Regions from separate parts of the Sinorhizobium sp. 7-81 genome, predicted to be linked through region 1. Evidence: riboswitches for the same ligand, from Rfam matches in the RefSeq annotation. Region 1 holds a riboswitch; each other region holds the start of a gene.

Region 1 (9,534 bases):
GGACGATGAACGTTCCGAACTGGTCGCCGTCGGGCGAGGCATTTGCGTTCGTGCGATATCAGCCCGAGTGACTCCCTCGCGGCATGTACGCCGCCTCAGGCGGCCGGTAGATTGTAAGGCGTGATCACCTCGACCGCGGATAGACGTTGGCTTCCGGAGCCGGTGAGAGCCGCCCTTTTCCCCATGAATGCGCGAAATGCAGTACGTGCGTCGGTCTTCAAGTCGTGATGCAGGACGAAATGCACCCGTCCGTCCCTCAGGAGTTCCAGATTATCCTGATCGAGATCATGAGCGATGAAGATTGAGCAAGTGCGGTCGAGCCGACGGAAAGCGGCGAGCACGGCCCGGTTTCCTCCACCGATCGAATAGGCGGCGTTGATCTCGGGATGGCGCGTTAGCGCCTCAAGGGCGAGGGCGCCGGTTTCGTCGTTCTTGCCGTAACCCTCGCTAATCTCGACGATGCCGACCGAAGGGTAGCGTGCGCGCAATATCCGGCGGAAACCAATCTCCCGTTCTTCCTCCCCGCGAAAACGGTTGCTCGAGATCGTGACCAATACGGTCGCCGCCTGATGGGCAAAGCGCTCGCCGATCAGATAGGCGGCGGTCTCGCCGGCCGCGCGGTTGTCGGCACCGGCATAGGCCGTTCTGGCGGAGTGGGGCAGATCTGTGACGAGCGTCACCACCGCAATCCTTGCGCTTTCGAGCCGTGCCACGGCAGCGGTCACCTCCGGCACATCCGGTGCCTTGAGGACGATGCCATCGGTGCCGCGCAGGCGGATTCGGTCGAGCAATTGCGCGATCTCCTGCGCCCGCATCGTTTCCGCGAAATGAAAGCGGCAGCGGAAGATCGTCGGCCTGAAGGTCGTCGCTTCGTTTTCGAAAGCGTGTCGCACCGCCTCGGTAAAGCGCTCCGGCGCTTCCATGACCACATCGATTGCGTATTTCCGCCCCTGGATCTCCAGACCGGCCTGCTGCTTCTCAAGCTCGCGGATCGCCGCCTTGACGCGGGCTATCGTCTGCGGGCGAACACCCGCCCGATCATTGAGCACACGGTCGACCGTGGCGGTGCTCACGCCTGCCTGGAATGCGATATCCTTGACGAGAAACGGATGCGCCACGCCAGGGCCTCCTGATGGTTTTTTGATGGATTTCTGCTCTATCTCGGAATTGGGCGATACGTATAGTCGATAAAATGGTTTGCGAGGAGAATGCCCGATGAAGACCGACAACACGGCGAGGAGGCGCGTCGAACGCGTATGGCTGACGGAGGATTCCTGCAGCATCGAGGCGTTTCGCGTCGAGGTCGAGCGCCGCACCAACCCGGCAGACTATCCGCATGCGGCGGATTGCCAGAAGAACATCCTTATCTACGACAGCGCCAGCCTTATTGCCGCTTGCGCGACGGACGATGGCCGGCGCGCGGCCCTGGCGGAGATTTGCGAGGTCCTTGCAGAAGGGCCGGGCGTTGCGGTGTTCAAGCGCGCCTTCGCTGATACGAGCGTCATAGACGAGGCAAGCCGCATCTTCGACGACATCATCGAGGAGCAACACCGCACCAACAGTGGCGGCGGCGACCATTTCGCCAAACCGGGCGCCAACGACCGGATCTGGAATTCGCTGGAGAAGCATTGCCTGTGCGCTCCAGAAAATTTCGCGGCCTACTACGGCAACGCGGTCATCGCCCTCGCCAGCGAGGCCTGGCTCGGGCCGAACTACCAGATGACGGCGCAGGTGAACCGCGTCAATCCGGGTGGGGCCGCGCAATCGGCGCATCGGGACTATCATCTCGGCTTCCAGACGTCGGCGGTCATCGAGCGATATCCCGCGCACGTGCACAAGCTCTCGCCGGTGCTGACGCTGCAAGGCGCCGTCGCCCATTGCGACATGCCTCTCGAAAGCGGGCCAACCTTGTTCCTGCCCTACAGCCAGACCTATGTGCCCGGCTATCTCGCGCTCAAGCGACCGGAATTCAAAGCCTACTTCGACGAGAACCACATCCAGCTTCCGCTTGAGAAGGGCGATGCGGTGTTCTTCAACCCGGCGCTCTTCCATGCCGCCGGCACCAACCGCTCGGCCGACATCAAGCGTGTAGCAAATCTCCTCCAGGTCTCCTCCGCCTTCGGACGCGCGATGGAAACAGTTGATCGCGAGCGAATGTGCGGCGTGCTCTATCCCGCCCTGAAGGCTCTCGCGGCCGATGGAAAGCTTTCAGTCGCCGAGATCGCCAATGCGATTGCCTCCTGCGCCGAAGGTTATTCGTTCCCGACCAATCTCGATCGCGACCCACCGCTCGGCGGCCTGGCGCCGAAGACGCAGGCGCAGCTGATGCATGAAGCTCTCGCGGCTGGTTGGGACACCGGGACCTTCGTGGAGGTACTCGCCGCGCAGACAACGAAGAAAAAAAGCTGAGGAAGGCCCGAGAGTTAAGGCTTCGGCCGCTGCGGGTGGAGCCTGAAACTGCAAATCTATCCCAAGGAGGATTTCATGAGCACGGAATATGGTCGTCTCGATGGCAAGATCGCCATCGTTACCGGTGGCACGCAAGGGCTCGGCGCGACGATCGCCGCGCTCTTTGCCGAACGGGGCGCGACCGGTATCGTCATCTGCGGGCGCAATGCCGCGAAAGGCGAGGCGAAAGCGGCCGAAATCAGCAAGGCGACCGGTACCAAGGTGGTCTATGTCCCGGCCGATCTTGAACTTGTGGAGGATGCCCGTCAGGTGGTCGCCACTTGCGACCGGGAGTTCGGCCGTGTGGATGCACTGGTGAACGCCGCCGCGATCACCGATCGCGGCACGATCCTCGACACGACGCCGGAACTCTTTGACCGCATGTTCGCAATCAATGTGCGCGCGCCCTTCTTCCTGATGCAGGAAACCGTGAAGGTGATGCGGCGCGAGAAGATCGAGGGCACCATCGTCAATATCGGCTCGATGTCGGCCAAGGCGGGCCAGCCCTTCATCGCCGCCTATTGCGCGTCGAAAGGCGCCCTGGAGACGCTGACCAAGAACACGGCTTACGCGCTTCTCCGCAACCGCATTCGCGTCAACGGGCTCAACATTGGCTGGATGGCGTCGGAGGGGGAGGATCGCATCCAGCGCGAATATCATGACGCACCGGCGGACTGGCTGGAGAAGGCTGCGGCGAACCAGCCTTTCGGCAGGCTTGTCGATCCGGCCGAGGTCGCGCGCGCCTGCGCCTATCTCTCCTCGGCGGAATCAGGCCTCATGACCGGTTCGGTGATCTGCTTCGACCAATCGATCTGGGGTGCCTATGACGGCTCGCCGCATCCGTCGGCGCCGCTCTGATCACCATGCCGCTCTGCGTTTTGCCAAGCGAAGGCGTCGCACAGGCGAGGTGTTTCGCTCGTCTTGCCTTTCGTCGGCGGCTGTGTCCATATGCGGCCGTCAGGTGCCCGCCGCGGCGGGAGAATCGGGAAGCCGGTGCAAGTCCGGAACGTGCCCAACGCTGTGATGGGGACGGTCACGCCAAAAATAAGGTTCTGTTTTGTTGCAGGGCTTTGCCACTGAATCTTGAAGCGATTTGGGAAGGCGGTGCGGCTGGATGATCCAAAGTCAGAAGACCGGCCTGGCGAGATAGACCGGCCCCGCGCGGACGGCGGGAGGTTGTGCATTGTTGGGGATCAAACGATGCGACCTGACCCGATTGGCTGCCTTGCGGCGGCCGGAGCCTTTTCGCCGGACGAACGTGCCGCCGTCTATCGCGCCATCGAAACACGCCGCGACGTGCGGGACGAGTTCCTTCCCGATCCGCTGCCCGACGAACTCATTGCCCGACTGCTTGGTGCCGCCCACAGCGCGCCTTCGGTTGGCTTCATGCAGCCCTGGAACTTCGTGCTCGTCCGTCAGGAGGAGACGCGCGAGAGGGTCTGGAAGGCCTTCGAGCGCGCCAATGAGGAAGCAGCGCTTATGTTCTCCGGCGAGGCGCAGACGAAATACCGCTCGCTGAAACTCGAAGGTATTCGCAAGGCGCCGCTCAGCATCTGCGTCACCTGCGATCGCACACGCGGTGGAGCGGTCGTGCTTGGACGAACGCACAATTCGCAGATGGACGTCTATTCGACCGTCTGTGCGGTCCAGAACCTCTGGCTCGCCGCACGTGCGGAAGGTGTCGGCGTCGGTTGGGTCAGCATCTTCCACGAGCGGGAGATCAAGGCGATTCTCGGCATACCCGAGCATATCGAAATCGTCGCCTGGCTTTGTCTTGGCTTCGTTGATCGGCTCTATCAGCAGCCGGAACTCGCGGTAAAAGGATGGCGTCAGCGCCTGCCGCTCGAGGATTTGGTCTTCGAGGAAGGGTGGGGCATTCAAGGATGAAATCGCGCTTGGATTTAACGGGATAGACGCGATACCTGCACCGTTGTGGGAGTAGACAATGCGGTGTCGGCGGGCGCTCGACCACTGGATCTGCGGCAGAACGATTCAATTGCCCTGGACCGGCTGGTAGCCCGGACCGAGCGGGTTCTTGAGATCGATAGCGCTTTCCTCCTGCGGCAGGAATGCCGGGCCTACGACACGGACCTTCCTGTTCTTCGGATCGTAGGGCCGCTCCTGCACGGGTTTGGCTTGCGCCGAACCCGCGGCCGGCTTCCGGTCGCCGTTGATCGTGATGACCGACGGTTCGCTGCCCGTCGTCGTCTTGCCGAGATCCGTAGCCGGACCTTTCGGGATCCGGCAGCCGCAGACCCCCGGTGCACCGACGCCACGCGCGCGGTAGGCAAATGCGGTCGGCAACTCGGTATAGGGCCTGCCGGTCGAGGCCGAGACCATCTGGTCACTCTCTTCCGTCGCGAGGGCGTGGTAGTAGAGTTCCGTCTCCGCACCGGGGCAGCGTGCCTGGCAAAGTTCGGCATCGCGCGCAAAATCTGCCGGCGTTGCATTTGAAGAGATCGGGAAAAAGGCACCGTCGCAGGTCCGCACGCACATGGTCCTGAGACTGCCGGCCGGCTCTTCGCTGAGCAACGGAAAGTCCTGCATTCCGGCATCGTCATTCAGCAGCGGGTAATCTTCACTGTCAGGTGGGAGATCCCGGAGGATGTTGCGGGGGAGATCGGTGTCGGCGCTGGCGAATTCGTCCTGCCCTTCGACCGGATCCGCGCCCGCCTCATCCTGGCAGCCGTTCAACTCCAGTGCCGCGAGAATACGCCGGCGCGTGTCGCCCGTGTCGCCCGATATCAGCGAGCGGCGGTGCGCCTTGAGCCTTTGAAGATTATCCTCCATGCGGGCGATCGTCTCATCGAGCGCGGCACATGCCTCGTCATTGTCGCCCCCGATCACGACGACACTGCCGGTGTTGCACTCCATGCGACGGCGCTCATTTTTTGCCCGACGGAGCTCGATGTTCTGGCGGGAGACGGCGCCGGTGAAATCGCGCAGGTTGGCTGTCGGGGTAACGATTGTCGAAAGATCGGTCAGTCGTGCGTTCAGGCGTTCACAAACGGTCGAGGCCGCCGCGCCGTCAGCCATCGCCAGCAGCGCCGGGAACAGGACCACCGCCATGCGTTTTAAGTTCCGGGACACGACACTCCGGGACACTGGCTCTCGTCTCTTTCTGCAATCCGGCGCGATCCTTTTCAAGGACGTCGGAAACTCCTGTTTTTCCCCATCATAAAGGGCTGCCGTGACAGTGCAACGTCAAGGCGGAGTCTGCGTTAATGACAACCGCAGCAAAGAGAAGAGGTCCGGACCCCGGAGCGGCCCGGCTACTGCATGTGTCCTTAGATCGTCGCCGACCTAAGGACGAAAACATGCAGCAATTCAAAGTACCACGACATATTTTTGCGCGTCTGATACGACGCGCGGCGCCGTAGGTTCGTCAGGCGGCCCGTGCGGTTTCGAGCGACATCGGGCGCTCAAGCACGGTTCCGTCGATCGCGGCCACATGCTTCATGGTATCGAGCAGTTCCCGCGTCACTTCCCACGCCACGGCCACGGCATAGACGGAGCCGATCCGGTGCGGCTCGGCAATGCGTTCTCCCGGGCACCCCATGCGCCGGAACATCCTTTCCAGGAAGACATCGGTGACCGTGACGATGTGGCTGATGCCGGAGGCAAGACCGAGTTCGCCGACGCCGCACATGAGTTCTGCGGCGGCGACCGTCACCTGGTTCGACGAGCGGTCCTGCGAAATATCCGGATCGATGCAGAAGCGGCTCGATTCCCAGACGGAGGCACTGCGGATTTCAGGATTGTCGCCGAGCAGGATCGGAAATGTATCATCCAGCATATTCGGCCCAAGCGTCGGCAGCAGCCGCAGCGATCCGCGCAATTTTCCGGTTTCCGGTGAATACGACATTACATAGAGAGGGTTCGCCTTGTCGTAGTGGTCGATTTCCCACTCGCCGTCGGTCTTCACGTCCCATTTGAGGAAGTCATGGAACACGCGCTTGCGCAGCCGGAACATTTCGTCGATGGCCCGCGGGTGCTGTCCGCGAGCGTTGCCGTTCAGAATCCTGATCATCTTTCGCTCCATCGTTTTTGCGCGATGGGCAGATGCTGTCAGGCTCAAGTGACACATGTAACTGTCTATAGTGACAGTTTAAAAGCGCATTTTTTCCCACTAAATTTGCGGGGGTTTGTTCCGAGGTCTGACGGGTAACCGTGTGACCGAACCCGTCAGATGGTGGGGATCAGCGCGTGGCGAACCGCCTGAGCCACGGCCTGTGTATTGGAGACGACGTTCAATTTGCGGCGCGCATTGGTCATGAAGAAGCGGACTGTACGCTCGGAAATGCCGAGGATCGTGGCGATTTCCCAGTAACTCTTGCCGGCAGCCGACCAGGTCAGCACTTCGGTCTCGCGGCCTGTCAGACGCATGTCGCGCTCATCGATTGCGCCTGCCATGGCGGCATGTTCCAGCATCGAAGCATGGAAGAGGTTGGCGGCCAACTGGAAATCGCGCAAATGGCAGCGCCGGTAGGCGGACCATTCCGCCGGCGACATATTGGCGTTGATGGCGAGGAGCGCCATGCGTCCTGCGGGTGACGGTAGCGGCAGCGCGACGCCTTCGGTCGAAAGCCCGATTTCCTCGGCGGCGTGAAAGAGCGGTTCGCATTCGGGAAAGCGCCGCCGCGCGGTCGTCCATTCGACAGGTCTTACGCCGCCAAGCGCAAGCCGCAGGATGGGGTCGATCCGGTAGAGGCCCTTCGAGAGATAGATCTCAGCGGCATAGGCGCCGAAGGTGTGGTGCAGTCGGCAGACCTTCAGGCCATCGGCAAGCGGCTCCGCTTCAAGGTACAACAGATGCGCGATCTTGAAGGTCCGGCGCATCAACGCAAAGAATTGCTCCGGTTCGGCGCAGCCCCCGTACTCCACGATGTCCAGTAGATCGAGGACAGCCTGTTGATCAGTCATGCCGCAACACCGAATCTTGTCCTGCAACAAGCATGGTAAGGGGGGCATGCTTTGTCTAGTGTAATATTTCGCAAACGCTGCAACTGCTACCCCCTCCTCAATCCAAGGTTGAATTTCGACTGGAGTAAACGCCGGACCGCCCGGTTGGCGGCCCGGCGGAGTGTCTGTCCGCTATACCGGATGGCTTGCCTCCACGACCGCAAGTGCGGCCATGTTGACCACGCCGCGCGATGTGACGGACGGCGAAAGAATGTGTGCCGGCAGCGCCGAGCCGAGCAGGATTGGCCCGACATGCAGGCTGTCCGTCATGGTCTTGACCACGCCGAGCGTAATGTTGGCTGCGTCCAGATTCGGGAAGACGAGCAGATTGGCTTCGCCGTTCAGCGTGCTGTCCGGCATCACGCGCTGGCGGAGGATCTCGGAGATCGCCGAGTCGCCGTGCATCTCGCCGTCGACTTCGAGGTCGGGTGCGAGTTCGCGCACGAGATGCAACGCCTCACGCATTTTCGAGGCGCTTTCGGAATCGCGCGAACCGAAGTTCGAATGTGACACGAGCGCTGCGCGCGGCGTGATGCCGAAGCGGCGGATTTCTCCGGCCGCCATGGCCGTCGTCTGCGCGATCTGTTCGGCGCTCGGGTTGTAGCTCACATAGGTATCGGTGAAGAAGGTTGCACCGCGCTGCGAGATAAGCAGGCTCAACGCCGAGAAATCGAGAACCCCGGACCGCTTGCCGATGATCTGCGAAACGTCGCGCAGGTGCTTGCTGTAGCGTCCTTCGACGCCGCAGATCAGTGCATCCGCTTCGCCGCGCTTGACCGCAAGGGCGCCGATCACAGTCGTGTTCGTGCGCACGATCGTGCGGGCCGCTTCCGGGATCACGCCGCGGCGGCCTACGAGGGCGAAATAGTCGTCGACATAGTCGCGATAGCGCGGGTCTCCCTCGGGATTGACCACCTCGAAATCGACATCCGGACGGATTCGCAGGCCGTAGCGCCGAAGACGCGTCTCGATGATCTGCGGACGGCCGATCAGGATCGGCTTGGCGGTGCCTTCCTCAAGCAGGACCTGGGCGGCACGCAGCACCCGTTCATCCTCACCCTCCGCGAAGATGACGCGGTTCTTCGTAGCGTTCTTGGCCGCCGCGAAGACCGGCTTCATGATGAATCCGGAGCGGAAGACGAAGCGGTTCAGCTTGTCGAGATAGGCGTCGAAATCCTGGATGGGGCGGCTCGCGACACCGCTTTCGGCCGCCGCCTTCGCAACAGCCGGAGCGATGCGCAGGATCAGCCGCTGATCGAACGGCGAGGGGATGAGGTAGTCGGGTCCGAAGATCGGCGTTTCGCCCGTATAGGCCCGCGCGGCGACGTCGGAAGGCTCCTCGCGCGCCAGTCCGGCGATTGCCCGAACGGCCGCCATCTTCATCTCTTCATTGATCGTGCGCGCACCGCAATCGAGCGCGCCGCGGAAGATGTGCGGAAAGCAGAGAACGTTGTTGACCTGGTTCGGGAAGTCCGACCGGCCGGTGCAGATCATCGCGTCCGGGCGTGCCGCGCGCGCAACTTCCGGCATGATCTCGGGCGTCGGGTTGGCAAGCGCCATGATCAGCGGCTTCTCGGCCATCTGGGCGAGCAGTTCGGGCTTGAGGACGCCGGCCGCCGAAAGACCGAGGAAGACGTCGGCCCCACCGATGCTGTCGGCGAGCACGCGGTTGTCGCTCTCCTGTGCGTAGACGGCCTTCCACTCGTCCATCAGCGCCTCGCGACCCTTGTAGACAAGGCCCTCGATGTCGTGGACCCAGATATTCTCCCGCTTGGCGCCGAGCGTGACGAGCAGGTTGAGGCAGGCGAGCGCCGCCGCGCCCGCACCGGAGGCGACGATCTTCGCCTCGGCAATATCCTTGCCCGCGAGTTCGAGGCCGTTCAGAACGGCGGCGGCGACGATGATCGCGGTTCCATGCTGGTCGTCATGGAAGACCGGTATCTCCATCTTCTCGCGCAGGCGCCGCTCCACCTCGAAGCATTCCGGCGCCTTTATGTCCTCGAGATTGATGCCGCCGAAGGTCGGCTCCAGGGCCGAAATGACGTCGACCATGCGCTCGACGCTCGGAGCATCGATCTCGATGTCGAACACGTCAATGCCGGCGAACTTCTTGAAGAGCACGGC
Region 2 (9,534 bases), on a different contig from region 1:
GCCATAGTTCCAGCCGGCGAAGTAAAAGTCGGCATCGGCGTTGAGCAGCACCTCCTTGGTCGGGTATTTTTCCGCAAGCTCCGGCAGCGCCTTGACACCCTCGCGCAAGCTTTCGTTCAGCGTCTTCCAGCCGGACACGCCCGTATAGCCAACCATGCGGTCCTGCAATTTGAGCGCCAGCATCATCTCGGTGAGATTGACGTCGTTGGAGATCGCGCGTCGAGGCGTGGCATCGAAGGTGACCTCGCGGTTGCAGCTCTTGACGGTGACGGGATGGGCAAGCGCGGGCGCCGCGGCAAGAGCAAACAGGCCGGCCGCAAAAAGAAGTCTGTTCATCGGGTGGCTCCTGTGGAACTGGAAGCTCGCGCGACGGCAGGCGCTGCGGGCGGCGCGAGCGTGAAGGAAAATCGGGAGCAGCCGGCGGCATCGCCATGCGCCGTCGCGTGGACACCGAAGGCGGCCGAGAGCGCCGAAGGCTGCAGCACCGTCTCCGGCGGTCCGAAGGCGGCAAGCCGCCCCTCCGTCAGGATCGCAACATCGGTCGCGAACTCGGCCGCGAGATTAATGTCGTGCAGCGTCGTGACGATCGTCAGCTTCAGCGTCTGCAGGAGATCGAGGATTTCGAGCTGGTGGCGGATGTCTAAATGGTTGGTCGGCTCGTCGAGGATGATGATCTTCGGTTCCTGGGCAAGAGCGCGGGCAATCAGCACCCGCTGCTTTTCGCCGCCCGAAAGCGTGGCGAACTGCCGTCGCGCCAGATGGGCAAGGTCGAGATGCTCGAGCGCATGCGCGACCCGCTCGCGATCGCGATCGCTCCAGCCGCTGATTCCCTCGCGACGCGGGATCCGTCCCATCATCACGACGTCGCGCACGCTGAAGGGGAAATCGCCGGGCATTTCCTGCAGCACCACGGCGATCGTCCTTGCCGCCTCGCGCGCGGTCATCGCCCAGAGGCTCACGCCGTCGATCTCGACGCGGCCAGCGATCGGCTCGACCGCGCGGTAGAGGCAGCGCAACAGCGAGGTCTTGCCGGCGCCGTTCGGACCGATGATCGCCAACCGGCTGCCCGGCGCGACGGAAAAGCTGATGTTGCGGACGAGGCGGAGACCAGCGCGCGGGCCCCATTCCAGCCCTTCGACGCGGAGGCTGGCGCCCGCGGCGGGATTAGGAAAGGCGTGAAGCGGTTGTCCGCCCGCGTCCCGCGGCCCATTGAACTTGTCACAGCTCATGAAAGTGCCCTCTCCGCTCATTGGAACCGCCCTGCGGTTTCCTCGGAGACGAGCAGCGCTGCCGGAATGCGGGAAAGGCCCCCGTCGTCCGGGCCGAAGCCCGGATGCGGAAAAGCGGGAAACGACTCTCCGTGCGCGTCCTGCTCCGACTGGCCGTCACGCCCGGCCGAGGGCAAGACGCTGCCTTGCGCCTTGGCAAAAGCGGCGGCGAAGCTCACGAGATCATCGATGTTTTCCTCCGGCGAAATGTCGCCGAAGAGGTAGGTCGCTTTGCCGGTCGCCTGGAAGGCGATGGTGCAAGGCCGTGTGCAGGCGGTCATCGCGACGGTGCCGGCGATCGCGAAATCCTGGTCGAGCGGTCTGCCGAGAGCGCAGACGCTGCGGTTCAACTGCGCGAGCAACTCGGCGCCGGGCCGGCACGGCCCTCCGGTGAAGCGGCAATCGGTGCAAAGGGTTATCTTGTGCTGTCGGAAGTCTGATTTCGCCATGGCTCTTTCCCGCCGGGCTGGGCCGGAGAGAAAGTGGCGAAAATGCAAGAAGACGGTAGCCCGCCAAGCAGAAGCCAGTTCTTTTCCATCGGAACACCCCGTCCGTTGTGGTTGATCGGTTCGATGGCAGGTCTCCTGGCTCGCGGGTCGCCGCGCATCCACGTCTTCCCGGCTCGTCGCCAGTGACATGGTGTGAATGCGCTTTCCGCTCACAGTTGCGGGGGCAGCCACGGTTTCGGCCCCTCCTGGGTCGTCCTCACCGTGTTCCCTTTTCAGCCGCTTCCGGGTCACGGAAGCAGCACCATCGCGCCCTTGGTGACATGAATCGCGGTGGCAAGCAACCGGTGGATGAAGGAGGCAGGGAGATATCAACATGGGGGCGTCTCGTTGCGAAGCCATGCATTGTTATTAAATAACATTACATCTGACAAGGTACGGACTCTCGCAAATGTGACGATGGCGCGTGAACCGGAGCGAACGTCTCACGCCGAAAACAGATTTCCGGCGAAGAAGTCCACGAAGACACGACGTTTGGGCGACAGGCAGCGGCTGGAGGCCACATCACCTGGCGCCGGGATGTGTGGCTCGCGACCGGCGGCGAGATCGCCGACTGGTACAGGGACTATCTGAAGGATCAGGCGACGACGCGATGAACCACCGGGTCTATCTCAGCGGCCAGACCCATAACAGCATCGGCACGGCAACGAGCACGATGACGATGGAAAGAGGCAGGCCGAGGCGCGGATAGTCGCTAAAGCGGTAGCCGCCGGGACCCATGACCAGCGTGTTGCACTGGTGGCCGATCGGGGTCAGGAAATCCGAGCCCGCGCCGATTGCCACCGCCATCAGGAAGGCATCCGGCCGGTATTCGAGCGCCGCGGCGAAACTCGCGGCGATCGGCGCCATGACGAGCACGGTCGCGGCATTGTTGAGGAACGGCGTGACGGCCATCGCTGCGATGAGGATGAGGGCAAGCGCGCCCGCGGGCGGGAGGCCCGAGGCAACGCCGCTCAGCCAGCCGGCTATAAGGTCCGAGCCGCCGGTGGTGCGCAGCGTGTCGCTGACCGGGATCAGAGCCGCCAGCATGACGAGGATCGGCCCGTCGACTGCGCGGTAGACGTCGCGCAACGGTATCACGCGGAAGACCACCATGGCCAGCGCCGCCGCGAAAAACGCGACCGGTACCGGCACGACGCCGATCGCGGTCGCCCCCATGGCTGCGGCGAGCACGAGCAGCGGCACCGTCGCGCGGCGGATTGTGCCGAGCAGGATTTCGCGCTGGGCAAGCGGCAGGCAGCCGAAATCCTGCAGGAAGGGCGGCAGATCGCGCCGCGTCCCCTGCAAGACGACGATGTCGCCGGCCTGCAGCCGGATGCTGCCGAGACGCTGCTTCAGCCGCTCGCCCTGGCGGCTGACGGCCAGGAGATTGATGTTGTGATTGTTGAAGAGTGCCAGCCGCTGCGCCGTCATGCCGACGAGCGGCGAGCCGCTGGCGATCACCGCCTCGACCGCCTCGATGTCGGCCGGCGCCTTGCCGTTGCTGGCTGCCGGCGAGCGGTCGCCGGAAATCCTGAGCTTCGCCTGGGAAACGATGCGGTCGAGCGCCGCCGGCCCGCCTTCGAGCAGCAGGATATCGTCGGCCTCGACCTTGATATCGGGCAGCGGTGCCAGATGTGTGCCGCGCCGGAAGATGGCGATGACGACGGCGCCGCCGTCGCCGAGCTTGACCAGGTTTCCGAGCGGCTTGCCAATCCCAGGCGAACCGGCCGGGACGATCGCTTCGGACGTGTAGTCCGTGATTTCGATCGCCTGGTTGACGGAAACGTGCTGGCTCTTGCGCTCCGGCACCAGCCTGTAGGCGAAAAGCAGGAACACCGCGCCGACCGCCGCCAGCGATGCGCCGACGGGGGTGAAATCAAACATCGTGAAGCTTTCGCCGGTCAGATCCTGCCGCATCCGCGAAACGACCACGTTGGGCGAGGTGCCGATCTGCGTCATCAGCCCGCCGATCAGCGAACCGAAGGCCATCGGCATCAGGAACACCGAAGGCTGCACATTCGACCGGCGCGCGAACTGGAAGGCGACCGGGATCATGATCGCCAGCGCCCCGATATTCTTGATGAAGGCGGAAAGCACCGTGACGGTGACGACGAGAAGCGCGAGTTGCGCCCTCACCGAGGTCAGGTCCGGCAGGAAGCGTTGGATTGCCGCGTCCACAACGCCGGAGCGCGCAACACCCGCACTGACGATGAGCGCGCTGCCGACGATGATGACGATATCGTCGCTGAAGCCGTCGAAGGCATGGTCGAAGGGCACGATGCCGACCGCGACCGAGAGCATCAGCGCCGAACACGCGACAATGTCGTAGCGGAAGCGGTCCCAGATGAAAAAGGCCATCATGGTGCCGATGACGAGAAACGAGAGCGATTGTTCGGCGGTCATGGGCAGTACCTGAAGCAACGCGGGTCGGGCGATGGCCTTCCAAAAAGCGGCCTACGCAGGCAGCCGCAACGAAACGCGCGAACAGGAGTTCGTGCGACCGTGGCCCTCCGGCGAGTCCGGCTCCTTACATCCTTCAAAGCGGCCACCGGATGCAACAGAATTCGCATCGAAGCACCAAACGTCACCAGGAAACTGCACCGAGACTCGTTGGTTCCTTTGATCGTTGTTGAAGAAGGAATAAGATATGCAGCCAGTCTAGCGTGTATCAACGGGCCGCTCGCGCAATGGAGAGGGGCGCAATCGCCGGAGCCAAGGAAAACCGTCATGAAGATCGCCCTGCCCGCCATTTGCCTGGGTTTTCTGCTCGCCGCCTGCGCCTCCACCGCCCCGCCGTCGATCGGCTACTCGCGCAATCTCGAGCCCATTCCCGGCAGCATAACCTATGGCGGGCAGCCGCGCACGAAGCTGACCAAGGCGCCAGTCGGCAGCATCGTGCCGCACCGGTTTCGGGACAAATTCGGCCGTCAGGTCTCCGAAACCTATGTCATAGAGCCGGACCGTTCGCTGCAATTGATAAGTCGCCGCATCGACTATGACCTCCCCAGCGACCGATAGGATGGATCGCCATGAAACATGCCTCGCCCGCCCTCCTTGCCGCCCTGCTGCTTGGCGCCTGCACGGCCACGCCGCCGCCGTCGGTCGGCTACGGGCGCTATCTCGAGCCCATTCCCGGCAGCATAACCTATGGCGGCCAGCCGCGCACGAGGCTGACCAAGGCGCCGGTCGGCAGCATCGTGCCGCACCAGTTCTTCGACAATTTCGGCCACCGGGTCTACGAAACCTATGTGATCGAACCGGATCGCTCGTTGCGACTCGTTGGCCGTCGCATCGACTATGATATTTTCGGCGATATGGACGATTGATGTTCGGTTCGGTTTCGGACGGCGGCGCCCCGCGGTGGCCGCTATTCCCCGCCGCCGAGCGAGTGAACGAAGACCGCGAGTTGCTTGACCGTGGTGTCGCCGATGCGAGGCAGCCATGCCGGCATGACGCCGTGTTTCGGCGCCTTCATCTGGTTGATGATCGCCTGCTCGCCCTCGCCATTCAGCCAGATGGCGTCGGCAAGGTCAGGCGCGCCCATCTCGCGGCTGCCTTTCGCATCCTCGCCGTGGCACGAAGCACAGTTGTCCGCGAAGAGCTGCTTGCCGGGCTCGACCAGCGCCGGATTCGACGGCGTCCCGGTAAGGCTCACGACAAAGGCCGCCGTCTGCTTCAACTGCTCGGGCTCCAGCATCTCCGCGAAGGACGGCATCTCGGAGACGCGGGTCTCGCCGTCGCTGGCATGGCGGATGCCGTGCGCGATCGTCTGGTAGATCTCGTCGGGCTTGCCGCCCCAGAGCCAATCGTCGTCGTTCAGGTTCGGGAAGCCTTTCCCGCCCGCCGCACCGGAGCCATGACACTGCGCACAGTTCACCTTGAAGGCGGAAGCACCGGCGGAAACGGCGAACTGCTGCAGTTGCGGATCGGCAATGATCTCATCGAGCGAACTCGAAGCGATCCGCTCCAGGTTGCCGGCCTGCGCCGCCTTGGCATTGGCAAGCTCGACGCTGACCTCGGAGCGGCTCGAATAGCCGAGCACGCCTTTGGTCGCGTCCGTCAGCATCGGCCACGAGGGGTACGCGATTGCGTAGCCTATTGCCCAGATGATCGTGGCGTAGAAGCTGTAGACCCACCAACGCGGCATCGGGTTGTTGAGCTCGCGAATGCCGTCCCACTCATGACCGGTGGTCTCGACGCCGCTGATCTCGTCAATGTGTTTATCCGCCATGGATCAATCCTCCTTACGAGCGGCATGAGGAAAAGTGTGCAGCGGTTTTCCGCCCGCATGCCGTTCTGACTTCTCAGAGCCGATCACATCGTGATCGAAGGGGATAAAGGCGGCCTGATGGGCGGCATTCCTGGCGCCCGGCCGGAAGATGAAAACGACGACACCGAGGAAGAAGAGCACCATGGCGACGAGGCCCCAGCTGTCGGCGAAGTGGCGCATGAGCGTGTAGGTTTCCATGTCGGTTTCCCTCCTCAGCGATAGCCGGTGGTGTCGTCATAGGTGGAGAAGTCGACGAGCGTGCCGAGCATCTGGAGATAGGCGATGAGTGCATCCATCTCCGTCAGCTTTTGCGGATCGCCGTCGAAATCGCCGAGCTTGGCTTTCGGGTAACGCTCCTCGACACCGGCGGTGTCGGCGTTGGCATCGGCCTGCGCCTTGAGGTCCTGAGCCGCGTTATCGATCATCTCGTCCGTGTAGGGGACGCCGACGGCCCTGTTGGCCTTGAGGTTCATCGCGACGTTCGTCACCTCGAGCGGCGTTTCCTTGAGGAAGGCGTAGCTCGGCATCACCGATTCCGGCACGACCGAGCGCGGCTCGATCATGTGCTGGACGTGCCATTCGTTGGAGTAGCGGTCGCCGACGCGGGCAAGGTCCGGCCCTGTGCGCTTCGAGCCCCATTGGAACGGATGGTCGTACATCGACTCCGCCGCCAGCGAGTAGTGCCCGTAGCGCTCGACCTCGTCGCGGAACGGCCGGATCATCTGGCTGTGGCAGACATAGCAGCCTTCGCGGACATAGATGTCGCGTCCGGCAAGCTCCAGCGGCGAATAGGGTCGCATGCCTTCGACCTTCTCGATGGTGTTTTCGAGATAGAAGAGCGGCGCGATTTCCACGATGCCGCCGATCGAGACGACGAGCAGCGAGCCGACCAGGAGGAGCGTGGCATTTCGTTCGAGGGTGGCGTGTTTGTCGAGAATGGACATCGGTCTGTCCTCCTATTCCGCAGGCTGCGGCAGCGGCGTCGCACCGAGGATCGGGGCTTCGTCGCGCACGCGTCCGAGGATGGTCATTGTTACATTGAAGGCCATGAGCAGCGCCCCGGCGAGGAACAGGCCGCCGCCGACGGCACGCAGCACATAGTAGGGGAACATGGCCGCGACTGATTCCGCGAAGGAATAGACGAGGAAGCCCTGGTCGTCGTATTCACGCCACATCAGCCCCTGCTGGATGCCGGCGACCCACATGACGGCGGCGTAGACGACGATGCCGAGGGTGGCGAGCCAGAAGTGCCAGTTGACCATGCGCATGCTGTAAAGCCGCTCGCGGTTCCAGAGCTTCGGGACGAGATAATAGATCGCGCCGAAGGTGATGAGCCCGTTCCAGCCGAGCGCGCCGGAATGCACGTGGCCGATGGTCCAGTCGGTATAGTGGCTGAGCGAGTTGACCGTCTTGATCGACATCATCGGCCCTTCGAAGGTCGCCATGCCGTAGAAGGCCACGGACATGACCATCATGCGGACGATGGGATCGGTGCGGACCTTGTCCCAGGCGCCCGAAAGCGTCATCAGGCCGTTGATCATGCCGCCCCAGGAGGGCATCCAGAGCATGACGGAGAAGACCATGCCAAGGGTCTGCGCCCAGTCTGGCAGCGCCGTATAATGGAGATGGTGCGGACCCGCCCAGATGTACATGAAGATCAGCGCCCAGAAGTGGATGATCGACAGCCGGTAGGAGTAGACGGGGCGGTTCACCTGCTTGGGGATGAAGTAATACATCATCGCCAGGAAGCCGGCCGTCAGGAAGAAGCCGACGGCGTTATGGCCGTACCACCATTGCGTCAGCGCGTCCTGAACACCCGAGAAGGCCGAGTAGCTCTTCGAACCGAAGAAGGAGACCGGCACCGCCAGATTGTTGACGATGTGCAGCATGGCGATGGTGACGATGAAGGCGAGATAGAACCAGTTCGCCACATAGATATGCGGCTCCTTGCGCACCAGGATCGTGCCGAGGAACGCAACGAGGTAGGCGACCCAGACGATCGTCAGCCAGAGGTCGACATACCATTCAGGCTCGGCATATTCGCGGCTCTGGGTGATGCCGAGCAGGTAGCCCGTTGCCGCCAGCACGATGAAGAGCTGATAGCCCCAGAATACGAACCAGCCGAGATTGCCGCCGAAGAGGCGTGCGCGGCTGGTGCGCTGGACGACGTAGAACGAAGTTGCGATCAGCGCGTTGCCACCGAAGGCGAAGATGACGGCGGAGGTGTGCAGTGGCCGGACGCGCCCGAAATTGAACCAGGGCTCGACATTGAGGTCCGGGAAGGCAAGCTGTAGGGCCGCGATAACGCCGACCAGGAAGCCGACGACGCCCCAGAATACCGTGGCGATGACGCCGTATTTCACGACCTCGTCGAAATATTCCGACCGCGGGGGTGCCGCCGCACCCGCGACCGCCGGGCGGAACTCGATCCGCTGCAGCAACAGGATCGTGCCGCCGAGCAGCACGAAGAACAGCACCCACATATGCGCCCCGAAAAGGCGATCTTGAGCGAAGCCGGCCCCAACCAGCGCCAGGAAGGCGCCGACCCCGAGCACGATCATCTCGAATGTGTATTTCATGGTTGGGTCCCCAACTTTCTCAAATCGCTGACGACGGCGCACTGAACGACGCATGCCGCCGCAACCTGCCCTGATCTGTCAGAATCGCGCGCCGGCAACCTTGATTCAGATCAAGGCCCGCGCTCACCCATCGACACATGTTGCGAACATGGAGGCGGCACGTGAAGCGATGGTGGGAAGGGCCGGAGCGCATGAGAGCAAAAATCAACGGCCGAACGTTAGGGACACTTCCCTCGGCTTTTACAGGGTCGCCGGTTGAGCCGCTGAGCTGGTTGGCCGGCGCCCATCAGGACCAGCTCGCGCTCTGCGACAGCTTGGAAGCCATTGCCGACAGCCTGCCGGATGAGATCAACCGTGGGACCTGCGCCTATGCCGCAAAGATGATCGGACCGATGATCAGGGATCTTCATGCCGGCGAGGAAAGGCTGGTCTTTGCCTGGATCGAGCAGCGCTTCCCGGACGACACGTCGGTGCATGCCGTGCTTGAGCGCCTGAAATACGAGCATTGCGAAGACGAGTGTTTCGCCGAGGAACTGACCGAAATGCTCGGTCGCCTTGGCGCGGCGGACAGGACCGTCAATGCCGAGACCGCCGGCTACATGCTGCGCGGCTTCTTCACCAATGTGCGCCGCCACATCAGCTTCGAGCAGGAGTGCCTTCGCAGCATGCTTGTCCGGCGTTCAGGCAAAACGCCCTGCTAATTTCCCGCAACCAGCCTGCTGGAGTTAAGCCACTTTGGAGTAGATATCGAGTTTGTCGCTGGAGACGAATCCGTTCCGGCGGTAGAACTCGGATACTCTGCCCGAGTGTTGCGATACCAGCCATACTTTGTGACACCCCGCCGCTTTTGCCGCCTCGACGATGGCGCCGAGCAGTGCCGTTCCGACACCGGCACCCTGCGCACCTGGAAGCACCGCAACCTCCTCCAG
Region 3 (9,534 bases), on a different contig from region 1:
AGCCACCCGGCCGCCATGACCCATTCGGGCGTGCCGATCGAGGTGCGCCACCGGATCGGCGTGCTTGAATCGACGATCCGCCTGTCGATCGGCATCGAGCATCCGGACGATCTCGTGGCCGATCTCGCAAACGCGCTCACCGTTGCCTGACGCATTACCGGGGGGCCGTGGCCATCATGCTCCCGCGCCCCTCAACAAAACACGGCACGCGATCACCGCCCCGCTGGCGCGCTCTTCACCAGCAACGCCGCCGCCGCGCCCGCCGTTTCCATATAGGTCGGGTCGCGGTGAAGCAGCACCACGGCAAAACTGCCGTCGAGGAGCAGCAGCACCTGCCGCGCCAGCATCAGTGGCTGTTCGACCCTTTCCGCTTCAAACACCTGCTGCAGCCAGGCCTCGAACCTCTTTTTATGAGCGGCACCGACGCGGATTGCCGGATGGCCGGGCATGCTGGCGAGCTCGGCCGACGTGCGCAGGAAGCCGCACCCCTTCCATTTCGGGTGCCGGGCGGCACGCGCCAGATTGCGGAAGATACCTTCGACCTTGGCTGCCACCTCGCCTTCGGTCTCGGCAAACCATTTCTGGAAGAGCTTGAGGTTCGGCTGGTCGCGGCCATCCAGATAGGCGGCGATCAGATCGTCCTTGCTGTCGAAATGGTAGTAGAGCGTGCGCTTCGTGACGCCGGCTGCGGCCGCCACGGCGTCGACGCTGACTGCGCGGATGCCTTCCGCATAGAAGAGCTTGGCTGCCGCGGAGACGATGCGGTCGCGAGTGGAGGAACTGGCTGCCATGATTGATATGTATACCGACTAGTGAATATACAGTCGCTTATCGCTCCCTTAGCCTGCTCCCGTCAACACCACGGGAGATCGCCATGTCCGACACAGTGCTTTTCGACGTCTCCGAAGGCGTCGCGCTGCTCACCTTCAACCGGCCGGAAAAGCTGAACGCGTTGAACTATGAACTGATAGACCGGCTGCTTGTCCTGCTCGACCTGATCGAAGTGGACGACACGGTCCAGGCGGTCATCCTCACCGGCGCCGGCGAGCGGGCCTTTTCAGCCGGCGGCGACATTCATGAGTTTTCCAGAAGCGTAGCGGAAGGCGTAAATGCGGCCGTCCGTGATTTCGTGCGGCGGGGACAAAGGCTTACCGCCCGCCTCGAAGCCTTTCCGAAACCGATCATTGCCGCCGTCAACGGCCTTGCCTATGGCGGCGGCTGCGAGATCACCGAAGCCGTGCATCTCGCCATCGCCAGCGAGCGAGCACGCTTTGCCAAGCCCGAGGTCAGGCTGGCCATGCCGCCGACCTTCGGTGGCACCCAGCGCCTACCGCGCCTCGCCGGTCGCAAGCGCGCGCTCGAACTGCTTCTGACCGGAGACGAATTTCCCGCGAGCCAGGCGCTCGAGATGGGGCTCGTCAATAAGATCGTGCCGCATGGCGATCTCATCACGGCCGCCCGCGAACTGGCTGCCCGCATCATGCGCCACTCGCCCCTCGCGACCGCCGCGATCATTACTGCTGTCACCCGGGGCCTCAACATGACGATCGGCGAAGGCCTGCTGAACGAGAGCGAACAGTTCGCGCGCATGGTGCCGAGCCATGATCTCGGCGAGGGACTCGCGGCTTGGAAGGAACGGCGCGAGCCGCACTACGCCGGACGCTGAACCAGACGCTTAAATCGCGTCTAGCTGCGGGCGAAGCCAAGTGCGAAGAGGGCCAGCGCTCCGATCGACGCGAATGTCCGCACATGGTTCCACCAGACCCAATCGGTCAGGTATCGTTTCTGCCAGAGCTCGTTGGCTGTCTCTCCAGGGGCCGCGGCCGCAAGCGCATCATTCAACGGCACATTGAAGACGATCGTCACCAGCAGCGTGCCGACGACATAGGCAAGCCCGCCCGCCGCAAGCAGCCAACTGCCCTGCCCGCCCGAAAAGAAGGCCGCGGCAATGAGGATCAGCCCGAGGAGCGCCGTTCCCATGAAGGCGGTGAGAAACAGCGGGTTCTGGATCACCACGTTGATGGCATTCATTGCGGCGATCCCTTGTTCGGGCGGCAACCGCGACAAGGCCTGCATGATGCAGACCGAGAAGATGAAGAACAGGCCGGCCATGAGGCCGGAACCGACGACGGCGGCAAAAGCCAGTGCGGGGATTAGAGCAGCCATCACATCATCCTTCAAAGTACATGAGTAGTCCTCACATTTGCAAATGTGATAAACCCTCGTATTTTGAGTGTCAAGCAAATGTGAGGACGACTCATGAAATCAAATCCGGCGACCAGACCGCTCGAAGAGGAACCAACCCTTCGCCGCACGCCGAGCCAGAAGCGCAGCCGCGAGCGCGTCGAGCACATTCTCTCGTGCGCCACTAGGCTGATCGAGAAAAAGGGAAGCGACGCCATGCGCATGAGCGAGGTCGCGGAGATGGCCGGTATCTCAATCGGCTCGCTCTACCAGTATTTTCCCGACAAGGCGGCGATCGTGCGCACCCTTGCCGAACGCTACAATGCCGCCAGCCGGGACTGTATCGCGAGCGAGTTCGCCAAAGTCACCACGCTCGCGGAACTGCGCAGCGCCTTTTCGGTGCTCTTCGACACGTATTACGACATGTTTCTCGCCGAGCCGGTGATGCGAGACATCTGGTCGGCGATGCAGGCGGACAAGACCCTGCGCGAAATCGAACTCGTGGAAAGCCGGGCGAATGGAAAATTGCTCGCCGACACCTGGGCGAGGGTCGCTCCGGAAACGCCGCGCGAAAAAATCGAGAACGACGCCTTTCTCATCATGCATCTCGGGGAATGTACGATGAGGCTCGCGGTCTCGGTCGGCAGACCCGAAGGCGATCGCATCGTCAAGGCCTACGAGCAGATGATCCTTCGGGAATTTGTCGCAGATGCAACTTGAGAAGCCGCAAGTTCAATTGACATCGCCCCCGACCGATCCTAATCATCGGGGATCGATTGGTTCCCGGAAAGCGAACGCCTTTCGGGAGTAAACGGGAACGTGACGGATGGACCCAAACTGGGCATCTCAATCACGGCCGACCCCGCGACTGTAGAGCGGCGTGAATTTGCCATTCCGGAGCGATCCGGAAGAAGCCACTGGGAAAGACCGCGAGAGGGTTCGATCCTGGGAAGGCGAGGCAAATCCCTGGTGACCAGAACACGTGTGTTCAGATGAACGCGCAAGGATCTTGGCACCTGACGCCGTGAGCCAGGAAACCTGCCAGTTGATGCGGGCATTGTGCCCAACCCGGGAAACGTCCCAACGCCATCACGGAGGTTGTCATGGCTACGTCTACAGTTTCGAGCATTACCCTTTCCCTTAACGATCGTCTGGTCGCGGGCGTCTCTGCCCTGTTGATCGGCGCCTTCCTCGTATTCGGTGCGGGCCTCGCGAATTCGGCCGTTCTGCACGATACGGCGCACGACACCCGCCATTCCTACGGCTTCCCCTGCCACTGATCGATGCCATGGAACGCGCCTGGCGTTCCATCTCGAACAAGAGCGGATCGCCTCTCCGGCGTATAGCACGCGGGCGTATTTGCCATTGGGCATGCGCTCCGGCGTGCTCCGCTGGCGTTTTGCATCCACGGAAACCGGAAATGGTGCCGGCTGTGGCGTCTGCACGGCGTTCGCGCATCCTGAATGACGCGCTGCGCTTCGGAGCGGCCGCGCGCCCGATTGAGGAATATCGACAATGATCGTCAAGACACTTCTGGCCGCGATCGTGGCCGGGCTGATCGCCGGCGTCTTCATGACCGCCGCGCAGGAGATGCGCGTCGTGCCGCTGATCCTGCACGCCGAGAAATACGAGGGCGAAGCGCCGTCGGCGGATCATCCGGCAACGCAGGAGCCGGCAGCCGTTGACCACGACCAGCATTCGTCGCTGAGCGACACTTCGGCAGTCGGTGCGCTGCTTTCCACGTTCTCGCCAGTCACACCGGCCTATGCGCATGAGCATGCGGGCGAGCATGAGGAAGGCGGCATCATGTTCGGCATGAGCCGCTTCTCCGGCACGCTTCTCGCCAATCTCGTGACCGGCGCCGGTTTTTCGCTGCTGCTTGCCGGCGTTAGCCTCGTGATCGGCTATCCGATCACACTCGCGAACGGCGCCCTCTGGGGCGCTTTCGGCTGGCTGGCCATCCACTTGCTGCCCGCGATCGGCCTGCCGCCGGAACTGCCGGGCTTCCCGGCAGCCGAACTCGGCGACCGGCAGGTCTGGTGGGCCGCAACCGTGCTGCTTTCGGCCGTCGGCCTCTATCTGCTGGCGCTGCGCCGCGAACTGGTCGCCAAGATCGCCGGTCTCGCGCTCATCGCGGCACCCCAGTTCTACGGCGCGCCGCAGCCGCTCGACATCTCCAGCAACGTGCCTGCCGTCCTCGGCGCGGAGTTCGCGGTCGCCGCGCTCGCGACCACGCTTGCCTTCTGGCTCGTGCTCGGGGTGGTTTCCGGCTTCATCAACGATCGGTTCGTCAAGGCGCGTTAGGTCACGTTCTGATCTTGCTGCCCCTCACCCTGGCCCTCTCCCCGCTCGCGGGGAGAGGGGACGACCATATATCAGTCTCCACTTGCAGCAACGTCGTGAGTCAGAAAGACGCGGCCGCGAATCCCTTCTCCCCGCCCGCGGGGAGAAGGTGCCGGCAGGCGGATGAGGGGCTTAGAAACTCACCCTATTTCACCGCGAGCAGTCTCCAGCAAATGCGCCCGCAGTCGCTCGCGTCGGGCCTCGGGCTCGAGCAACACGCAACTGTCGCAATAGCTGCCGCCGTCGGTGCGGTAGTAAAGGCAGCACCCGCCGCGCATCCTGTAGGTCCGCGACAGATCGTTCCCGCACGCCGCTGCGACTTCGATCTTCTCGTAGCAAAGCGCCTCGGAGTTGAGCGGGGACCCGACGCGCTTGACGATCGCCAGCGCCTGCGCGATCACCTCCGCCTCCATTCCGCGCCGTCGTCCGGCTTCGAGAAAGGCACCTGCCATACTGTCGGCAGCAAGCCGCCATTGCGCGCGCGCCGACAAGCCGCAGCGCCGCTTCACGAGTGCGATGATCGGCTTCAGATGAGCGACAAAGAGATCGTGAAAAAGCTCGTTGGCATCGTCGGGCGCGCAGCCGGCGACTTCCTTCAATGCCATACAAAAACGAAAACGCCCAGCCTCGACGGCACCCGCCTCGAGCGGACGCGCATAATGTTCGAAGCGCAAATGCTTCACGTCCGGAACGAGACCGCTGCAGAGATAGATGGCTGCAGCCGCGAGGCTGAGTTGATGACTATAGAAGGCGATGAGATGCGCCGCCCGCACCTTGTTGTCCATGCCGGTGGCGAAGCGCTCCTGATAGGCGAGACAGGTCTCCACATCGGGCGATCCCTCGGCCCAGAACGCCGACGGCAGCCGCATGTCCTCGTCCGGCGTGAGCGAGCAGGCAACCTCGGGAAACGCGGCCTCGAGCCACGCGATGGCGGCCCTCGCCTTCCCCTCGCCGGCGGCGTCTCCCATCTCCCGCTTCCGCGCATTCTCCATCCCGTCTCCGTCGCGATCAGATTCGCGGGCCACCCGCCGACAGCCAGCCACCCTCGAAGCCGGCCCGGCGCAGTCCGCGGCCGAAGGCCGGGATGCCGCGTGTGATATCCCAGAGCAATCCGCTTCTCCAGTTCTCGATCATCATGACGGACAGGCCCTGGTCAAGTCCCACGACCCTGTCATCGACCCAACCCTCGGCGCCCGCGCCCGGCAGGCTTGGATTGAAGCCGCCGGGAAGGCGGTCTTCGCTGAGCAGCGCCGGATAACGGGAAAGCAGATGGCTGATGCCGCCAAGGCCTGCCTCCGGTTCGAAGGGCAGGCAAGCGAGCGGCGCCCAGGGAACGAGCGTCCCGTCGTCGGCTCCGAAAGGCGCGCCGCGCGCCGCGTAGCCGAGCATCCGCTGCCAACGGCCGTCACGAAGCCGCAACCGGCCCTTCGGCGCGTGGCAGGCGCTGAAACCCCAGAGATCGCGGCAATAGCCGGCGAAGGCGCCGGGGTTTTCCTCTGCATGCGCCCGCTGGAGCGCGATCGCCCGACGGGTGTTCTCAAAATAATCGCTCGCGGTCTTGCGCATCTCGGCATCGCGAAGGGCTCGAAAATCGATCCATGCATGGGGAAAAAGGTGGATGAAGAGCGCACCCGCGTGAAGATGCCGGCCGCCATCGATTGGTAGCCATTCATGAGCAGCGGTGAAAGCGTCGTAGTTTTCGGGCGCAATTGCGTGGCGCGGTGCGGCGAGCGCCAGCACGTAGAGCAACAGTGCTTCGCTATATCCGCGCCAGCGGTGCCGCAGGAAACGACCGGGCGGACGCCAACCCATCGTCAGCGTGTCGCCGCGATTGAGTGCCCATGCCCAGTCCGCTCGCTCAAAGAGCCGTTCGGAAAGGCTGCGGATCTCCATCTCGTCCCGCCCGCGCTCCGAGAAATAGGCGGCTGCCGTCAGCATGCCGGCAAAAAACAGAGCGCTGTCGATGGTCGAAAGCTCGCTGCTCCAGGTGCGCTCGCCGGTGCGCATATCCAGGAAATGATAGTAGAGGCCGCGATATCCGGTGGCGCGTGTATCGCTTGCCTGCCTGCTGATCGCGAGAAAACGCAAGACCGTCAGCACGCGACGGGCGGCCTCAGCGTGGGCGATCCAGCCGCGTTCAACCGCGACAGGGTAACAGGCGAGGGCGAAGCCTGTCGCGGCGATGCTTGACGGCGATCCTGCGCGCGACGTGTCCGCGACGAGACCCGTCCCGGCATCGGAATATCGAAGAAAATAACCAAAGCCAGCGCGTTGCAGCCGGTCGATCCGCGTATTGTCCGTTTCGAAGGTGAATTGAAGCATCCCAAGTCCCGTCTGACGCGCTTTCTCGCGGAGATCGCTCAACGTGTTCGCGCCGACTGCGTCAGCGATATCTAACGCTCTGAAGCCCCGTACATGCACCCGCGAATAATACCCGTTCAAGGGCAAAATCGGGCGATGTTCGGCTTTCGACCTGCAGGCAAGGACATCGGCGATCACCGAATATTGTAGAGCGGATCGTTCGCAACGGTCGCACAGCCGCAATCCTGTGCTACATTCTCCGAGATGCCTTGATTTTGGCGTGATGCAATCCAAGCATCACTGATGTGATCAATTTTTTTGAAGTGCAGGGTGCGGGCAGACCACCTTACATTTTTCCGCATCCAGCCACGAAGTGACCACGCAATAGGTTGATGCGATGTTGAGCACGTTGGCATTGATCCTGGCCCTCAGTGGGAGCCCGATTCAATCGGCCGCCATGCCGGCGGACGTCGATGTGGAACTGGTACTGGCCGTCGACATGTCCGGATCGATGGACATGGAAGAGGCTCGGGTGCAGCGGTCCGGCTATCTGCAGGCGCTGCGGCATCCGGACTTCATCAACGCGGTCAAGGGCGGCCTGCTCGGGCGTATCGCGATCGGCTACTTCGAGTGGGCGGGACTTGTGAACGAGCAGTCGGTGGTCACCTGGCAAGTGATCGACGATGCAGGCGACGCCGAAGCTTTCGCGGCGAAGGTCGAGGCCCGCCCGATCGGCACGCGCCGCGGCACGTCGATTTCCAATGCCATCCTGTTCGGCACGAGCCTGATCGATTCCAACGCCTTTTCCGGCGCACGCCGGGTAATCGATATTTCCGGTGACGGCCCGAACAATACCGGCCCGCCGGTCACGCCCGCCCGCGATGGGGCGGTTGGCCGCGGCATCATCGTCAACGGGCTTGCGATCCTCATCCGCCCGTCTGTCTCGACCGGACCGCTCGACCAGTATTATTCGGAATGCGTCATCGGCGGACCCGGATCTTTCGTGCTGCCGGTGCATGAACCGGAGGATTTCGCGATTGCGATCCGCCAGAAGCTGATCCTCGAAGTGAGCGGGCTCACTCCACCGCCCGCCCTTCACCTGGCCGCAACCGCGCCCGGCACCGATTGCCTGATCGGCGAGAAGCTCCGACCGGGATTTCTCGACCGGATCTATCCGGAGCTCGACCGATAGACAGTGCCGCGGGTCACTGAATTGACATCACTGCCTTCCTTATTCGCTGCCAGGCATGAGCGCGGAGACGCCGCCGTCGACGAAAAGGGTCGTGCCGTCGATGAAGTCGGAATCGGCGGAGACCAGAAACAGGATGGCGCGGGCGAGATCATCCGGAACACCGGGCCGGTCTCGCAGGTTGACGACGGGTCGGTTCGGATCGAACGTATCCTTGCCGACCGGCGAGCCGATCTTGTTCGGCACCACGCAGTTAACCCGGATCTTGTGCTTGGCGAGCTGGATCGCCAGAGAGCGCGAGAGATTGGTGACACCCGCCTTGGCCGCCGTGTAGGCAACGGCACGCGGACGGCCGTAGAAGCCCGAGGTCGAGCCGACATTGACGATGTTGCCGCCATGGCCCTGCACCACCATCTGCTGGGCGAAATATTTGCTCATCAGAAATGTGCCGGTCAGCGTCACCGCAATCACCCGGTCCCATTCCTTCTTCGTGACGTCCAGAATGTGCTTGTTGTCGCTGATGGCGACATTGTTGACGAGGATATCCACCTTGCCGAAGCGGTCGGCCACGCCTCTGACGAGCGAAATGACGCCTTCTTCGTCGGCAACGTTGGCGAGAAACACCTCAGCCGTGCCGCCCGCCACGCGGATCTCCTCCGCGACACGTCCGGCGCGCTCGGCGTCGATATCGGTCACGGCGATGCTCGCGCCTTCCCTTGCCAAAAGCTTCGCCGTAGCCTCGCCGATATTCCGGCCGGCGCCGGTGACGACGGCTACTTGATCGATCAGTTTCATTCTGTCCTACCGTTCTTTGGTGTGGAGTGATCCGGCCGGTCGCTGAGGACCGGCCAGGAGACTAGAGCTTGTTGTCCGGCCGCCAGCGGTCGAAGCGGCGCTCGATCATCCTGAGTATGTTGGTGAGAGCGACGCCGGCGGCCGCGATCAGAATGATGCCGAACATGACCCGGTCGGTCTGGAAGGTGGCGCCGGCGACGGAGATGAGATAGCCGACGCCCGCCTGTGCCGAGTACATCTCGCCCACCACGATGCCGATCAGCGCGTGGCCAAGGCCGAGGCGCAGGCCCGTTAGCAGGAAAGGAACGGCCGCCGGGAAAGCGACGGTCAGGAACATCTGCCGGTCGTTCGCACCGAAGGAACGGGCCACCTTGATGTAGTCGCGCTCGACGGTCTGCACGCCGGCGGTCGTGTTGATGAGAATCGGGAACACGGAGCTCAGAAAGATGATCGCGAACTTCGAGCCGAGACCGATGCCGAACCAAATCATGATCAGCGGCAGGAGCGCAATGCGCGGGGTCGCGTAGAGCGCCGAGATGATCGGATCGAGTGCCGCGTTGAAGCGACGATACCAGCCCATCAGAATGCCGAGCGGGACGCCGACGACGATCGCCAGTCCATAGCCGACCAGCAGTTCCAGTCCGCTGATGGCGAGGTGCGGATAGATGCTGCCGTCGGCGAACATCGCATAGCCTGTTGCGATGATGCGGCTCGGCGAACTG

Evidence for each region. Region 1 has a riboswitch for cobalamin ahead of bluB (5,6-dimethylbenzimidazole synthase). Riboswitches for the same ligand answer to the same signal wherever they lie in the genome.
Region 2: linked by a shared signal. The riboswitch ahead of QN224_RS23085 (DUF1636 domain-containing protein) and the one ahead of bluB (5,6-dimethylbenzimidazole synthase) in region 1 are both predicted to bind cobalamin.
Region 3: linked by a shared signal. The riboswitch ahead of QN224_RS17100 (CbtB-domain containing protein) and the one ahead of bluB (5,6-dimethylbenzimidazole synthase) in region 1 are both predicted to bind cobalamin.

Annotation. Positions count from the first base shown of each region.
Region 1 covers NZ_JASKLT010000003.1:483,329-492,862, reverse strand. The annotation lists gene QN224_RS14920 (TolB family protein) at 1-71, shown strand, start outside; gene QN224_RS14915 (LacI family DNA-binding transcriptional regulator) at 96-1,118, opposite strand; gene QN224_RS14910 (phytanoyl-CoA dioxygenase family protein) at 1,216-2,409, shown strand; gene QN224_RS14905 (SDR family oxidoreductase) at 2,485-3,306, shown strand; cobalamin riboswitch at 3,391-3,605, shown strand; gene bluB (5,6-dimethylbenzimidazole synthase) at 3,649-4,335, shown strand; gene QN224_RS14895 (DUF2865 domain-containing protein) at 4,441-5,553, opposite strand; gene QN224_RS14890 (acyl-homoserine-lactone synthase) at 5,834-6,478, opposite strand; gene QN224_RS14885 (LuxR C-terminal-related transcriptional regulator) at 6,634-7,371, opposite strand; gene QN224_RS14880 (NADP-dependent malic enzyme) at 7,543-9,534, opposite strand, start outside.
Region 2 covers NZ_JASKLT010000007.1:281,166-290,699, reverse strand. The annotation lists gene QN224_RS23095 (ABC transporter substrate-binding protein) at 1-336, opposite strand, end outside; gene QN224_RS23090 (ABC transporter ATP-binding protein) at 333-1,229, opposite strand; gene QN224_RS23085 (DUF1636 domain-containing protein) at 1,247-1,717, opposite strand; cobalamin riboswitch at 1,825-2,038, opposite strand; gene QN224_RS23080 (SLC13 family permease) at 2,381-4,159, opposite strand; gene QN224_RS23075 (hypothetical protein) at 4,484-4,774, shown strand; gene QN224_RS23070 (hypothetical protein) at 4,786-5,082, shown strand; gene ccoP (cytochrome-c oxidase, cbb3-type subunit III) at 5,124-5,987, opposite strand; partial or broken gene QN224_RS23060 (cbb3-type cytochrome c oxidase subunit 3) at 6,075-6,224, opposite strand; gene ccoO (cytochrome-c oxidase, cbb3-type subunit II) at 6,239-6,970, opposite strand; gene ccoN (cytochrome-c oxidase, cbb3-type subunit I) at 6,983-8,605, opposite strand; gene QN224_RS23045 (hemerythrin domain-containing protein) at 8,797-9,306, shown strand; gene QN224_RS23040 (GNAT family N-acetyltransferase) at 9,331-9,534, opposite strand, start outside.
Region 3 covers NZ_JASKLT010000004.1:252,035-261,568, forward strand. The annotation lists gene QN224_RS17075 (cystathionine gamma-synthase family protein) at 1-150, shown strand, start outside; gene QN224_RS17080 (TetR/AcrR family transcriptional regulator) at 213-791, opposite strand; gene QN224_RS17085 (crotonase/enoyl-CoA hydratase family protein) at 875-1,666, shown strand; gene QN224_RS17090 (anthrone oxygenase family protein) at 1,687-2,166, opposite strand; gene QN224_RS17095 (TetR/AcrR family transcriptional regulator) at 2,260-2,904, shown strand; cobalamin riboswitch at 2,945-3,245, shown strand; gene QN224_RS17100 (CbtB-domain containing protein) at 3,288-3,464, shown strand; gene QN224_RS17105 (CbtA family protein) at 3,700-4,488, shown strand; gene QN224_RS17110 (ferric iron reductase) at 4,668-5,519, opposite strand; gene QN224_RS17115 (glucoamylase family protein) at 5,536-6,849, opposite strand; gene QN224_RS17120 (DUF1194 domain-containing protein) at 7,226-8,020, shown strand; gene QN224_RS17125 (SDR family NAD(P)-dependent oxidoreductase) at 8,060-8,812, opposite strand; gene QN224_RS17130 (ABC transporter permease) at 8,874-9,534, opposite strand, start outside.